2 linked regions of the Oharaeibacter diazotrophicus genome follow. The protein of the gene in region 2 interacts with the protein of the main gene of each other region in a pairwise test. Links are inferred from orthologs where the notes say so. Each region holds a gene or a part of one and is shown on either strand. Other genes may lie near its edges.

Region 1 (6,625 bases), on a different replicon or contig from region 2:
GCGCGTCACCATCGGCGTGTCGGCGGCCACCAGCAGCGCCCGCCGGGTCGCCGCGAGGCGCACGGCTGCGACGTCGGCCTGCGCGGCGAGCAGCGCGAGGTCGGACGGGGCGCGGTCGGGAGCGGCGGTGTCGAGGGTCGGCGACATCGTCTCGGGGCTGGTTTTGCGGCGATGCACAACGCTAATGGCGCGGCGGTTAATGTTGCCTGAAGCGGCCCCGTCGTCCACCGCTTTGACGGCGAACGGACCATGAACAAGGCTCGCATCCGCACCGCGGCCGTGCGAAGATGGCACATGCGAATCGGATCCGGCGGAGGATCCACCGTCGCGATCGACCGTCAAGCCCCGACATGGCGCATCGGGGACGCCGGCGCGATCCGGCGGCGATCGGGGAGCAGCGGCATCCGGCCCATGGACAGGGAAGACGACTTCTTCGGCACGCTCGACGCGGTGACGCCGGGCGCGGCATCGTCCGCGCCGGCCGCGGCCAAGCCGGCGCGCGCCGCCGCGAAGCCGCGCGACGCCAAGGCGCCGGCCGTGCCGGCGCGTCCCGCCACCGCGTCCGAGGCCGACTACACCGCCGCCGCCATCGAGGTGCTCGAGGGCCTCGAACCGGTGCGCCGGCGGCCGGGCATGTACATCGGCGGCACCGACGACAAGGCGCTGCACCACCTCTTCGCCGAGGTGATCGACAATGCCATGGACGAGGCGGTGGCCGGTCACGCCTCCTGGATCGACGTGCGGCTCGACGCCGACGGCGCCCTCGCCGTCACCGACAACGGCCGCGGCATCCCGGTCGACCCGCATCCGAAGTTCCCGGACAAATCCGCGCTCGAAGTGATCATGTGCACGCTGCACGCCGGCGGCAAGTTCGACAGCAAGGTCTACGAGACCTCCGGCGGCCTGCACGGCGTCGGCGTCTCGGTGGTGAACGCGTTGTCGGTCGAGCTCGAGGTCGAGGTGGCGCGCGGGCGCAAGCTGTGGCGCCAGCGCTTCTCGCGGGGCGTGCCGCAGGGTCCGCTGGAGTCGCTCGGCGAGACGATGAACCGGCGCGGCACCCGCGTCCGCTTCAAGCCGGATCCGCAGATTTTCGGCGCCGAAGCCCGGTTCGAGCCGGCGCGCCTGTTCAAGATGGCGCGCTCCAAGGCCTATCTGTTCGGCGGCGTCGAGATCCGCTGGTCCTGCGATCCTGCGCTGGTCGAGGGCAAGCCGACCCCGGCCGAGGCGGTGTTCAAGTTCCCCGGCGGTCTCAAGGACTATCTGGTCGAGGCGCTCGAGGGCGAGCGCCGCGTCGCCGACGACATCTTCTCCGGCAAGACCGGCGGCGGCGGCCACGGCTCGGTGGAATGGGCGGTGGCCTGGTTCGCCGGCGACGGCTTCGTCAACTCCTACTGCAACACCATCCCGACGCCGGAGGGCGGCACCCACGAGCAGGGCCTCAGGGTCGCCCTCACCCGCTCGCTGAAGGCCTACGGCGAGATGGTCGGCAACAAGCGCGTCGGCCAGCTGACACCGGACGACGTGATGACCTCGGCCGGCGGCCTGCTGTCGGTGTTCGTGCGCGAGCCCGAGTTCGTCGGCCAGACCAAGGACAAGCTCGCCACCGCCGAGGCGACCCGCATCGTCGAGACCGCGGTCAAGGACGCCTTCGACCACTGGCTGACCGGCTCGCCGCAGCAGGCCGGCCGGCTGCTCGAGTGGGTGATTGAGCGCGCCGACGAGCGGCTGCGCCGGCGCCAGGAGAAGGACGTCGCGCGCAAGAGCGCGATCCGCAAGCTGCGCCTGCCCGGCAAGCTCGCCGACTGCACCCAGACCGCCAGTCAGGGCTCGGAGATCTTCATCGTCGAGGGCGACTCGGCCGGCGGCTCGGCCAAGCAGGCGCGCGACCGCGCCAGCCAGGCGGTGCTGCCGCTGCGCGGCAAGATCCTCAACGTCGCCAGCGCCGGCCGCGACAAGCTCGCCGCCAACCAGCAGCTCGCCGACCTCCTGCAGGCGCTCGGCTGCGGAACGCGCTCGCACTATCGCGAGGACGACCTGCGCTACGACAAGGTCATCGTGATGACCGACGCCGACGTCGACGGCGCCCACATCGCCTCGCTGCTGATCACCTTCTTCTACCGCGAGATGCCGCAGCTGATCCGCGGCGGCCACCTCTATCTCGCGGTGCCCCCGCTCTACCGCATCACCCACGGCGGCAAGACCGTCTACGCCCGCGACGACCGCGACCTCCAGGACCGTCTCGCCCGCGAGTTCCGCAACAAGAAGCCCGAGATCGGCCGCTTCAAGGGTCTCGGCGAGATGATGCCGAGCCAGCTCAAGGAGACGACCATGGACCCGAAGCGCCGCACCCTGCTGCGCGTCGTCCTGGTCGAGGGCGAGATCGAGGCGACCGCCGACAGCGTCGAGCGGCTGATGGGCAACAAGCCCGAGGGCCGCTTCGCCTTCATCCAGGAGAACGCCGAGTTCGCCGAGGACCTCGACATCTGAGGTTTCGGCCGCAAGACACTGCGAAGACTCGGGTTTCTGTAAGGGCTCTGGCTTCGGAACGGGCGCCGTCCGGCGACGGCGACCGGCGTCCGGCCCTCGTCACGCCAGCCAGTCCGGCGTGCGCACCGGCACCCGGCCCGTCGTCAGCGCCTCGACGCAGTCGGCGAGCGTGCCGAGCCGGACGGCACAGCCGGAGAGGCCGGGGCCGTAGTGGGCGTATTTGCCGGAGGTGGTTATCACCGTCCGCGCCTTCTCCGGGAACACCGGCCGCGAGATCGAGCACCAGCACAGATCCGGAATCATCTCGACGCCGGCGGCCGCGAGGCGCGCGCGCGTGCCGTCCGCTGCGGCCGCCGCGATCACCGCCCGCCCGGCGGTGACGATGGCAGCGACGCCGTCGTGGCGGCGCCGGCCGGCGAGCGCGTCGGCGAGGGCGCGGCACTCTTCCAGCGAGGCGTGCGGGCTGCCGACCGCGACGAGGTCGACCTCGTCCGGTCCGTCGGCGAGCCTGCGCCAACCCGCGGCGAGGTCGGCGCGGCCGATCGCGACGTGCGGCGTGTCGGCGTCGGCGGCGCCGTCCGCCTCGGGAGTGACGCCGGCGACGTGCAGCATCGGCGCCGCCGAGGTGGTGCCGAAGGCGGCGCAGAGCGCCTTGAGATCGTCGCGGCCGGGCCGGCCGGCGGCGAGCCCGGTGACGAGCGGGATGCGGTCCGGTGCGGCGTGGCCGACGAGATAGCCGACCAGCGGCCACACCGCCGCGTCCGCTTGCCCGGGCATGTCGACGTCGATGACGACCCGTGCCCGGCGGTCCGCGTCGCGATAGGGCCCGACCTCGGGGGCGCGGCCGGTCACGGCGATGCAGAGATCGAGGAAATCCGGGTGCTTGGCGGTGCGGGCGCCGAGCACGGAATTGGCGAAGATCACCGCGTTCGATTCCGACCAGCCGATCGCCTCGCCGGCGGCGGGGGCGTCGTCGAGATAGGGCGCGCAGGTGAAGGTCGGCCGGCAGCCCATCCGGACATAGGCGTCGGCGAGCCGGGCGGCGGGGTCGCCGAAGGCGTCCGGCACGCCCTGACGACGCCAGTTGTCGCGGTCGACCGAGATGGCGTTGGTTGTGGTCGGCACCCGGACACGGGCGCCGAGCGCTTCCATCGCCTCGGCGAAGACGAGGTTGGCCGGGCCGGCGTAGATGCAGCCGTCGATGTGGGCGCGGGTGACGTCGACCAGCCGCGCCGCGCCCTGCTGGCGCGCCATCGCCACCAGGATGCGCATCGCCTGGGCGGCGCCCTCCCCGGCCGCACCGTCGAGCATGGCGCGGTCCGTCGCCGAGAGCGCCAGCGCCGCCGGCTCCGGCGCGACCACGGGGATCGCGAGCCCGTCGGCGAGGATCGCGTCGGCGCCGATCCGCGCCGAGCGCGCCCGCGTCAGCGCGGCGTAGGCGGCCGGGCCGAGCCGGAGCACCGGCAGCGTCCGTCCGAACATCTCCGCGGCCACCAGGGCCCCGAGCGTGGCGACGTCCTCGGCCTCGCGGAACACCAGCGCCGCCGGCGCCTTGCCGGCGAGCGCCAGTTCCAGCACCACGCCCGATCCCGAGCACGAGCCGCGGCTCGTCTCCATCGCGACCACCGCGCCGGCGAGCCGTGCGCCGCGGTCGGGATGGTGGGCGTCGACCACCTCGCCCGTGGCCGGGTCGACGCCACCCCAGAAGCTCAGTCCCTCGGCGAGGGCGACCACCGGACCCTCGGCCTTGCCGGCGAGGACGGAGAGGGCAGGTTCGATGCCGGTCATGACGAGCCGTCTCCTCCCGCGCCGGATTTCGGCGCACCTTCTTTTGGTAGCCCGTGACGAAGGTCTGGGTCCAGCCGGTGCGGTGCTTCAGCCCACCGTCAGCTTGGCGGTCCACAAGGGCGACGGGCACCACCCGCCGCCCGTCCCGCGGCGGGATCCTCCCTGCCCGCCCCGCCGGATCCGAGCCTCCGCCGGGCTCGAGGGACACGGCCGGACCCCGGGTCCGGCGCACCGTCCGCCTCCCCGGACGCGACAAGGAGACACGAGACATGGCCCTCGCCACCCGAACCGGCTATTCGCCGATCCAGATCCTGCTGCACTGGCTGATCGCCGCCCTGGTGTTGTTCCAGCTCGTCTTCGGCGAGAGCATGGCCGAAGCCGTCGAGGCGGCCGAAGAGGGCCGCACGCTCGACGCCGGCGACCAGTTCATGGCGAGCGCGCACTACTGGGTCGGCATCGCGATCCTCGCGCTGGTCGCGCTGCGTCTCGTGGTCCGTCTCGGCACCGGCGCACCGGCGCCGATCGGCGAGGGCGTCATGGTCAAGGCGGCGACCGCCATGCACCACCTGTTCTACCTGCTGCTGGTCGCCGTGCCGGTCACCGGCCTGATGGGCTTCTACCTCGGCGATCCCTGGGGCGAGCTGCACCAGTTCTCCAAGCCGGTGTTCATCGTGCTGATCGTCCTGCACGCCGCCGGCGCCCTGTTCCACGCCTTCGTGCTGCGCGACGAGACGCTGAAGCGCATGCTGGTGCCGACGAAGAGCTGATCCGCCGTGGTGTCGTCCCGGCCGCTCCGGCCGGGACGATCGAGCCGCGTCAGCCCGTGCGCTCCGCGACGAACCGGACGCCGCCGCGGCTGCCGTCGGACCAAACCGCCGTGCCCTCGCAGCCGCAGCCGTCGTGGTCGAGCCGGACGGTGGTGCCGACGTCCTCCGGCCTGAGGCCGGCGACGCGTGCGCCGCTCGCCGAGAGATCTTCGACGATGGCGTTGCGGGTTCCGCCCGCGGCGGTCAGCTTGGCGAGCCGCGCAACCTTCCGCCGCTCGTGCCGGCGACGCTCCATGCCGGCGCGATCGCGCTCCAGTCCGTCGGCGAGGTCGGCGAGGCCGGCCAGCACGGCCCGGCTGGCCTCGTTGAGATCGGCGAGCGCGGCCAGCGCCTCGGCCGGCCGCTTCTCGGCGTGATGCGTGAGCGCGACCTTCGCCGCGGCGTGCACGCGGGCGTGTGGCTCGACCAGCGCGGCGAATGCCGGCAGACCGCGGATCTCCGGCTGCCGGATCTGGTCGTACCACTTGCCGAGCCGGCAGCCGTGGTGGTCGGGTACCTCGGCCGCCGCCCATTCGGCGCGGCCCATCAGCACGTCGACGACGCGCTTCTTGAACAGCACGTGGTCGATCTTGGCCATCTCGCACAGGGCGCGCGGCGAGCCCGCCTTGAACCAGCTGGTGGCCGACTTCGAGAAGCGGTCGTTGCTCTCGTGCAGCCCGCGCGCCATGCGCAAGAGCAACTGCTCGTTCTCGCTCGCCAGCGTCGCGCTTTCCGCGACGCGCGAGCCGATCTCCTCGCTGGCGACCTTCTGCTGGGCCAGCACGGCGGCGATGGCGTCCATTCGCCCGGTGACGGCGCCGACCGTGTCCGAGATGGCGGACACCGATTCGGTGACCTCGCCGATCGAGGCGCCGCCGGCGGCGACCGCCGCCTCCGAGCGCCCCATCGCCGCGCCCATGCCGGCGATCACGGCCTTCATCTCGGCGATCCGGCGCGCGATGCCCTCGGTGGCCGATCCGGTCTGGTTGGCGAGCGCCTTGACCTCCTGCGCCACCACCGCGAAGCCCTTGCCGGCCTCGCCGGCGCGGGCGGCCTCGATGGTGGCATTGAGGGCGAGCAGGTTGGTCTGGCGCGAGATGGCGTCGATCACCTGGAGCACGCCGGCGATCTGGTCGAAGGCCGACTCGAGTTCCGACGCGCGCGTTCGCGTCTCGGTGGTCGCCTCGGTGATGGCGAGCGTGGTCTCGCGCAGCCGCTCGACGGCGACGCGCGCCCGGTCCGAGGCGGTGTCGGCGCGGCGGGCCTCGTCGAGGGCGTCGGCGCTCGAGCGGGCGATCTCGTCGACACTCGCCACCATCTCGGCCACCGCCGAGGCGATCGACTGCGAGCCCTCGGTGGCACGGCGCGTGTTGCGGGCGAGATAGGCGATCTCGATCGCCACCTCGTTGACGTCGGCGACGGTGCCGGCGAGGTTGCGCAGGTTGGCGACGTCGCCCTCGTGCGACATCTCCTCGGCCCGGTCGGCGAGCGCGCGCCCGGCGACCACCTGGTGCACCGCGCCGACCGCCAGCGCATAGCGCCGC
Region 2 (6,654 bases):
CGATCATCCTGAGGATCGTGGTCTTGCCGCAGCCCGACGGGCCGAGGAAGGAGATGAACTCCCCCTTCTCGATCGCCATCGAGAAGTCGTGCACCACGGTCGTCGGTCCGAACGACTTCTTGAGATTGCGGATGTCGATGAAGCTCATCGGCGCCTCGGTTTTCCGGTCCCCGTCCCGCGTCAGCGCCGCGCGCTGTCGCCGCGGGCGCGGCCGACGATCTGGATCAGGCCCATGCAGGCCCAGGTGACGAAGAAGGCGATGATCGCGAGCGCCGCCGGCTCGTAGGCCCGGTTGGCGCCGACCAGCTGCAGATAGGGACCGAAGGCCGGACGATTCAGCAGGCTGGCGAAGGTGAACTCGCCGATGACGATCGCGAAGGTCAGGAAGGCGCCCGACAGCAGAGCCGAGCGGATGTTCGGCAGGATGATGCGGAACAGGATGGTCGGCCAGCCCGCCCCGAGGCTCTCGGCCGCCTCGGTCAGCGTGCGCACGTCGATCGAGCGCATGCCGCTCTCGACCGAGCGGTACATGTAGGGCAGCGCCAGCGTGGCGTAGCCGCAGGCGAGCAGCACGTTGGTGCCGAAGCTCGAGTTTGTGAGCGGCAGGAAGGACGAGGAATTGTAGAGCCGGAGGTAGCCGAACACGATCACGATCGCCGGGATCACCAGCGGCAAGAGCGTGACGAACTCCACCAGCGGCCGGAGCTTCGGCAGGCGCAGCTGCACCCAGTAGGCGGTCGGCACGACGAGCAGGATGCCGAGCACCACCGTGACGACGGCCATCACGGTCGAGAACAGGAAGGACGCCTGGAAGTTCGGGTCGGAGAACACGACCCGATAGGCCTCGAAGGAGTACTCCCCGCGCTTCATGCGCAGCGAGAACTCGAAGGTGCCGATCAGCGGGATCAGGAAGTAGCTCGCGCCGAGGACGATGGCGAGCCAGGAACCGAAGCGGCTCTCCTTCATTTCAGCCACCTTTCGCTGCGCGCCCTGAGCCAGATGTAGAGGAGGTTCGACGCCGCCGTGATCGCGATCATGCCGACGGCGATCGCGAAGCCGAGGTTGGCGTTGTGCAGCACGTCGCCGCGGATCTGGGCGTAGAGCAGGATCGTGATGATGTTGAGCGAGGAGCCGGTGAGGGCGTAGGCGGTCGCGATCGCGCCGAAGGCGTTGGCGAACAGGAGCAGCGTCGCGCCCATCACGCTCGGCCACAGGATCGGCCCGGCGACCCAGCGCCAGTATTGCAGCGGACTGGCGCCGAGGATCTGGGCCGCCTCGCGCCACTCCTTCCGGAGGCCGTCGAGGGCGGGCGTCACCACCAGCACCATCAGCGGGATCTGGAAGTAGAGATAGGTCAGCGTCAGCCCCCAGAAGGTGAGGAGGTTGAAGCCGGTGGCGTAGAGGTTGAAGCCGAGCAGGTCGCGCAGCAGCAGCGTGACGAGGCCGAGCCGGCCGAGCGTCGAGATGAAGGCGAAGGCGAGCGGTACGCCGGCGAACTGCGAGGCGACGCCCGAGAAGGTCGTCAGCGTCGGGCGGATCCAGCCGGGCAGCTTGCCGAGCACGGCGGCATAGGCGAGCGCGAAGCCGAGCAGGGCGCCGCCGAGCGCCGAGGTCGCGCTGACGTAGATCGAGATGCGGAAGGCCGACAGGATCGACGGCTGCAGGAGATCGCCGAAATTGGCGAGCGTGAACGCACCGGTCTGCGAATCCTGGAAGGCGCCGACGATCAGGATGCCGGTCGGCAGCAAGAGGAACAGGATCGCGAACAGGAAGAACGGCGTCACGCCGATCATGGCACCCGCCGTCTTGCGGCGGGCTGCGGCGGCGGCGGTGGTCGTCACGGTCGTCCCCCCTCGGCGGCCATGATTCCGACGCCGGACCGCCCGGCGCCGGAACGAGACGCCGCGGGCCGGTGGGGCCCGCGGCGGTGGATGCGGATCAGGATCCGCGCGTCACTTGACGTCGGCGCCGACGGCCGCGTCCCAGCCCTTGGTGATGGTCTCCTTGAGGATGCCCTGCTCCTCGAGGGTCGGGAACTTGGCGTTGGCGTAGGCCTCGGCCGGCGGCAGCTTGTCGAGCAGCTCCTGCGGGATCTTGCCGTTCTTGGCGAGGTCGTTGAAGCGGATCGGGTGGCAGTAGCCCTTCAGCCAGCCGAGCTGACCCTCGTCCGAGTAGAGGTATTCCATCCACAGCTTGGCGGCGTTCGGATGCGGGGCGTAGGCGCTGATCGCCTGGACGTAGACGCCGGCGACGACGCCGGTCTTCGGCACGACGACCTCGACGTTCGGGTTGCCGGCGAGGGTGTCGCGATCGGCGAGGGCGTTGTAGTCCCAGCGGATGATGACCGGGGTGGCGCCCTGGGCGAGCGAGGCGGCCTTGCCGATCACCGGCACGAAGTTGCCGGCCTTGTTGAGTTCGGCGAAGAACTTCAGGCCCGCCTCGGCGGCGGCCTTGGCGTCGGCGGCACCCTCGAGGCCGGCGGCGTAGACCGCCTGGATGGCCTGGTTGGAGGCGCGCGGGTCACCGGCGAGGGCGACCGCGTTGGCGAACTCCGGCTTCAGCAGGTCGGCCCAGTCCTTCGGGGCGTCCTTGACGATGTCGGCGTTCACCTCGAAGGCCAGCACGCCGTAGTAGTCGCCGTACCAGTAGCCGTCGGCGTCCTTGGCGCTGTCCGGGATCGAGTCCCAGGTCGCGACCTTGTAGGGCTGGATCAGGCCGTCGGCCTTGGCCGACGGGCCGAAGGACAGGCCGACGTCGATCACGTCCGGAGCCTGCGGGCCCTTGTTGTCCTTGTTGGCCTTGATGGCCTCGATCTCGTCGCCCGAGCCGGCGTCGGGGTTCAGCTCGTTGACCTTCAGGCCGTACTTGGACTTGAAGCCCTCGATCAGCGCGCCGTAACCGCACCAGTCGTGCGGGAGGGCGATCGTGGTCAGCTCGCCCTCGGCCTTGGCGGCGGCGATCAGCTCGGCCGACTGCGCGAAGGCGGCGGTCGACAGCGACATCGACGCCACGGCGGCGGCGGTCGAAAGCATGAGGCTCTTCTTCAGCATGGGATTCCCCCTGTTCCTGGCCCGTTCGGGTTCGCGGAGCCGTCCTGTCGGCTCGCGGTAGCCACCGCTCGCCGGGCCGAGCCCGCACGACGGTGCGATCGGAACGCACCTCGCGCCCCCGCCGCACCACCGCCACACCCGGTTCGGATATTCCCGTTATCCCGAAATCATGACAGTTCGTTACAGATCGTCCGATCCATCGGAACGGCGCCCCGACCGCCCGTGGACGACGGCGGTCCCGCGACCGCCTCCTCCCTCGTCCCCGGCCGGTGCTTGGAGCTCCGGTCCCGGGAACTATGACGGCGCAGAAAACGAAGCGCAATCCGACGACGGCAAAGTTTTGCGGCAGCCCGCGATGCCGCGGTGTGCAGCCGCTCGGCGGCCGGGACGGCCGCCGCGCCGGCGGTTCGGGCGGCGGTCCGCCCACCGCCGCGCGACGTAAGGGTTTCGCCGGAGTTTCGTCCGTCGTCGTCTTTTGCGCGTCCGCCGCCGTTGCGAGCAGGGTGCCGGCGCGATGTCGGATTCCTACCGCGCCGACGTCGCGTCCGGCGTGTCGCCGGGCGGCGTCAGACCCCCCAGCGCAGCGCCGCGGTGTGCACCGGCGCGTCCCAGCCGCGGGCGATGTCGTCGGTGAGGCGCGTCACCGTCAGCGAGCAGCCGGCCATCTCGAGCGACGTCACGTAGTTGCCGACCAGCGAGCGCTCGATCCGGAAGCCGGCCTTCTCGAGCCGGGCGCGGGCGGCGTGGTACATCAGGTAGAGTTCCATCGCCGGCGTGCCGCCGAAGCCGTTGACGAGGAGCAGCGCCGGCCCGCCCGCGTCGGCGCCGAAATCGGCCGTGATCGCCGACACCATCTCGTCGGCGATGGCGTCGGCCGCCATCAGCTTCACGCGCCGCCGGCCGGGCTCGCCGTGGATGCCGACGCCCATCTCCATCTCGTCGTCGCCGAGTTGGAACGTCGGCGAGCCCGCCGCCGGCACGGTGCAGGAGGTGAGCGCCACGCCCATCGAGCGGGTGCGCGCGTTGACCTCGCGCCCGAGCGCCTGCAGCGCCGCGAGGTCCGCGCCGGTCTCGGCGGCGGCGCCGACCACCTTCTCGACCACCAGCGTGCCGGCGACGCCGCGCCGCCCGGTCGACCACGTCGAGGTCTCCACGGCGACGTCGTCGTCGGTGACGACGGTGGCGACGGCGCCCTCGGCCATCTCCGCCGCCATCTCGAAGTTCATCACGTCGCCTTCGTAGTTCTTGACGATGTAGAGCGTGCCGGCGCCCTGGTCGACCGCCGCGGCGGCGGCGAGCATCTGGTCCGGCGTCGGCGAGGTGAAGACCTGGCCGGGGCAGGCGGCGTCGAGCATGCCGAGGCCGACGAAGCCGGCGTGCAGCGGCTCGTGGCCGGAGCCGCCGCCGGAGATCAGCGCGACCTTGCCGGGCGTCGGGTTCAGCCGGCGCACGAACTTGTTCTCCTCGCCGAGCACGACGAGGTCGGCGTGGGCGGCGGCGAAGCCCGACAGGCTCTCGGCGAGCACGGTCTCCGGCGCGTTGATCAGTTTCTTCATGGGTGGTGTCCTCCCGGGATTGCGGCGTCCAAGGCCGCGGTCCTCATCCGTCCCTCGACGCCATCAGCCGCGTCATCCGCTGCACCAGATCGTCGACGAGGCCGTCGAACTCGGCGTTGAGCGCCTCCGAGCCGAGGTCGGGCAGCACCAGCGTGCGGCTGCGCGTCGGCGGGGCCGGATCGTCGAGTCCGCCCTTGCGCGGGTGGGCGCGGCGATAGGCGGCGAGGAAGCGGCTGCGCTCGCCCTCGGAGAAGTGGCAGACGTCGAAGATGGTGGCGAGCGTCGGCGCCGGGATCGGCGTGGCGTAGCTCGGATTGGTGATCTGGCTGACGAAGCTGCGGGTGGTGCCGAGCGCCTCGGCGAGGCGCTGGCGCATGCCCGACGGGCGGCGCTCCAGCACCTCGCGCAGCACCCGCTTGTAGGCGGCGACCGGATCGTCGCCCTCGCCCGAGAGGCTCATGACGCCGGCACCCCGTCGGAGCGGGTCCGCGCCAGCGTGCGCTTGACACGGCCGAGCGCGGCCGGCGCCACCGACACCGAGCGCAGGCCCGCGGCGACCAACTTCGGCAGCACCGCGGCGTCGGCGCCGGCGTCGCCGCACAGCGACACCGGCACCCCGCGCGCCGCCGCCGTCTCGACGACGGTCCGGATCAGCCGCTGCACCGCCGGCGCGCCGGCGTCGTCGAGGCCGTCGAGGCCGGAAGCGTCGCGGGCGGCGGCCATGACGTATTGCACGAGGTCGTTGGAGCCGATCGAGACGAAGTCGACCTCGAAGAGGTCGAGCGTCAGTGCCGCGGCCGGCACCTCGACCATCATGCCGAGCGGGGGCGTCCGGTGGGCGGTGCCGGCGGCGGCGAGGGCGGCGGCCTCTTCGTCGAAGATCCGGCGCACCGCCGCCATCTCGGCCGGCAGCGCCACCATCGGCGCCATCACCAGGAGGTCGCCGTGGACGGCGGCGCGCAGCAGCGCGCGGACCTGGACGCGGAACACCTCGGGCCGGGCCAGCGACAGCCGGACGCCGCGCAGGCCGAGGAAGGGGTTGGCCTCGTCGCGCGTCAGGCCCTCGACCGGCTTGTCGCCGCCGGCGTCGAGCGTGCGTACGACGACCGGCCGGCCGGCCGCCCAGGCGAGCAGACGCCGGTAGGCTGCGAACTGCTCGTCCTCGCCGGGCAGGCCGCGGCGGCCGTGGAACAGGAACTCGCTGCGCACGAGGCCGATGCCGTCGCACGCGGCCGGGTCGACCGCGTCGAGCTCGGCGGGATCGCCGGCGTTGACCATGACCTTGACGGCGACGCCGTCGGCGGTGGCGGCCGGCCGGCCGGCGAGTTCGGCCTCGACGGCGCGCTCGGCGGCGTCGGCCTCGGCGGCGAAGGCGAAGCGGGAGAGGTCGTCGGCGTCCGGCGACAGCACGAGGCGGCCGGTGTGGGCGTCGAGGATCGCCTCGCCGTGGCCGGTGGCATCGACGGCGCCGAAGCCGACCGCCATCGGCACGCCGCGGGCGCGGGCGAGGATGGCGACGTGGGCGGTCGGGCTGCCCTCGGTCAGCGCGACGGCGCGGCCCGCCGACCAGTCGGAGGCGAGGAACAGCGAGGGCGTCAGGTCGCGCGCCACCAGGATGCCGCCGGGCGGCAGGGCGACCGGTCCGGTGTCGCGGCCGGCGAGCCGGTCGGCGACGCGGGCGGCGAGGTCCTCGACGTCGGCGGCGCGGGCGCGGAAATACTCGTCGTCGGCGCCGCGGTAGTCGCCGGCCATGTCGGCCATGGCGTCGCCCCAGGCCTCCTCGGCGGAAGCGCCGCCCTCGATGGCGGCGAAGGCGCCCTCGACCAGGGCGTCGTCGGCGGCGAGGGCGGCCTGGAACTCGAGGATCGCGGCGGCCTCCGGATCGTCCTGCGCCGCCGAAAGGCCGGCGATCTCGGCGCCGGCGGCGGCGACGGCGTCGGCGAGCCGCCCGCGTTCCTCCGCCGGCGTGCCGAGCGCGCGCGCCGTCGCCGTCCGCTCGGCGAGCGCGACCACCGGCCCGCGGGCGAGGCCCGGGGAGGCCGGGCGGC

Evidence for each region.
Region 1: the proteins of dhaK (region 2) and parE interact in binary tests that used the Escherichia coli proteins (3 or more experiments, as listed by UniProt). The link is inferred for Oharaeibacter diazotrophicus from one-to-one orthologs.

Annotation. Positions count from the first base shown.
Region 1 is NZ_SNXY01000006.1:1,189,614-1,196,238, forward strand. The notes cover bases 60-2,949. They hold parE (DNA topoisomerase IV subunit B), read left to right. Parts: upstream 60-411; coding sequence 412-2,487; downstream 2,488-2,949. Other genes in these bases: EDD54_RS05605 (hypothetical protein), read right to left, coding at 60-147; lhpI (cis-3-hydroxy-L-proline dehydratase), read right to left, coding at 2,587-2,949. In the rest of the region: more of EDD54_RS05605, read right to left, coding at 1-59; more of lhpI, read right to left, coding at 2,950-4,275; EDD54_RS05620 (cytochrome b), read left to right, coding at 4,545-5,042; EDD54_RS05625 (methyl-accepting chemotaxis protein), read right to left, coding at 5,092-6,625. UniProt on the Escherichia coli protein: Topoisomerase IV is essential for chromosome segregation; it is the principal protein responsible for decatenating newly replicated chromosomes. It relaxes supercoiled DNA.
Region 2 is NZ_SNXY01000010.1:236,351-243,004, forward strand. What follows is about bases 2,612-5,530. They hold dhaK (dihydroxyacetone kinase subunit DhaK), read right to left. Parts: upstream 4,607-5,530; coding sequence 3,617-4,606; downstream 2,612-3,616. Other genes in these bases: EDD54_RS18760 (ABC transporter substrate-binding protein), read right to left, coding at 2,612-3,050; EDD54_RS18770 (hypothetical protein), read right to left, coding at 4,650-5,066; ptsP (phosphoenolpyruvate--protein phosphotransferase), read right to left, coding at 5,063-5,530. Also shown: EDD54_RS18745 (ABC transporter ATP-binding protein), read right to left, coding at 1-148; EDD54_RS18750 (ABC transporter permease), read right to left, coding at 181-966; EDD54_RS18755 (ABC transporter permease), read right to left, coding at 963-1,793; more of EDD54_RS18760, read right to left, coding at 1,953-2,611; more of ptsP, read right to left, coding at 5,531-6,654. UniProt on the Escherichia coli protein: Dihydroxyacetone binding subunit of the dihydroxyacetone kinase, which is responsible for the phosphoenolpyruvate (PEP)-dependent phosphorylation of dihydroxyacetone via a phosphoryl group transfer from DhaL-ATP.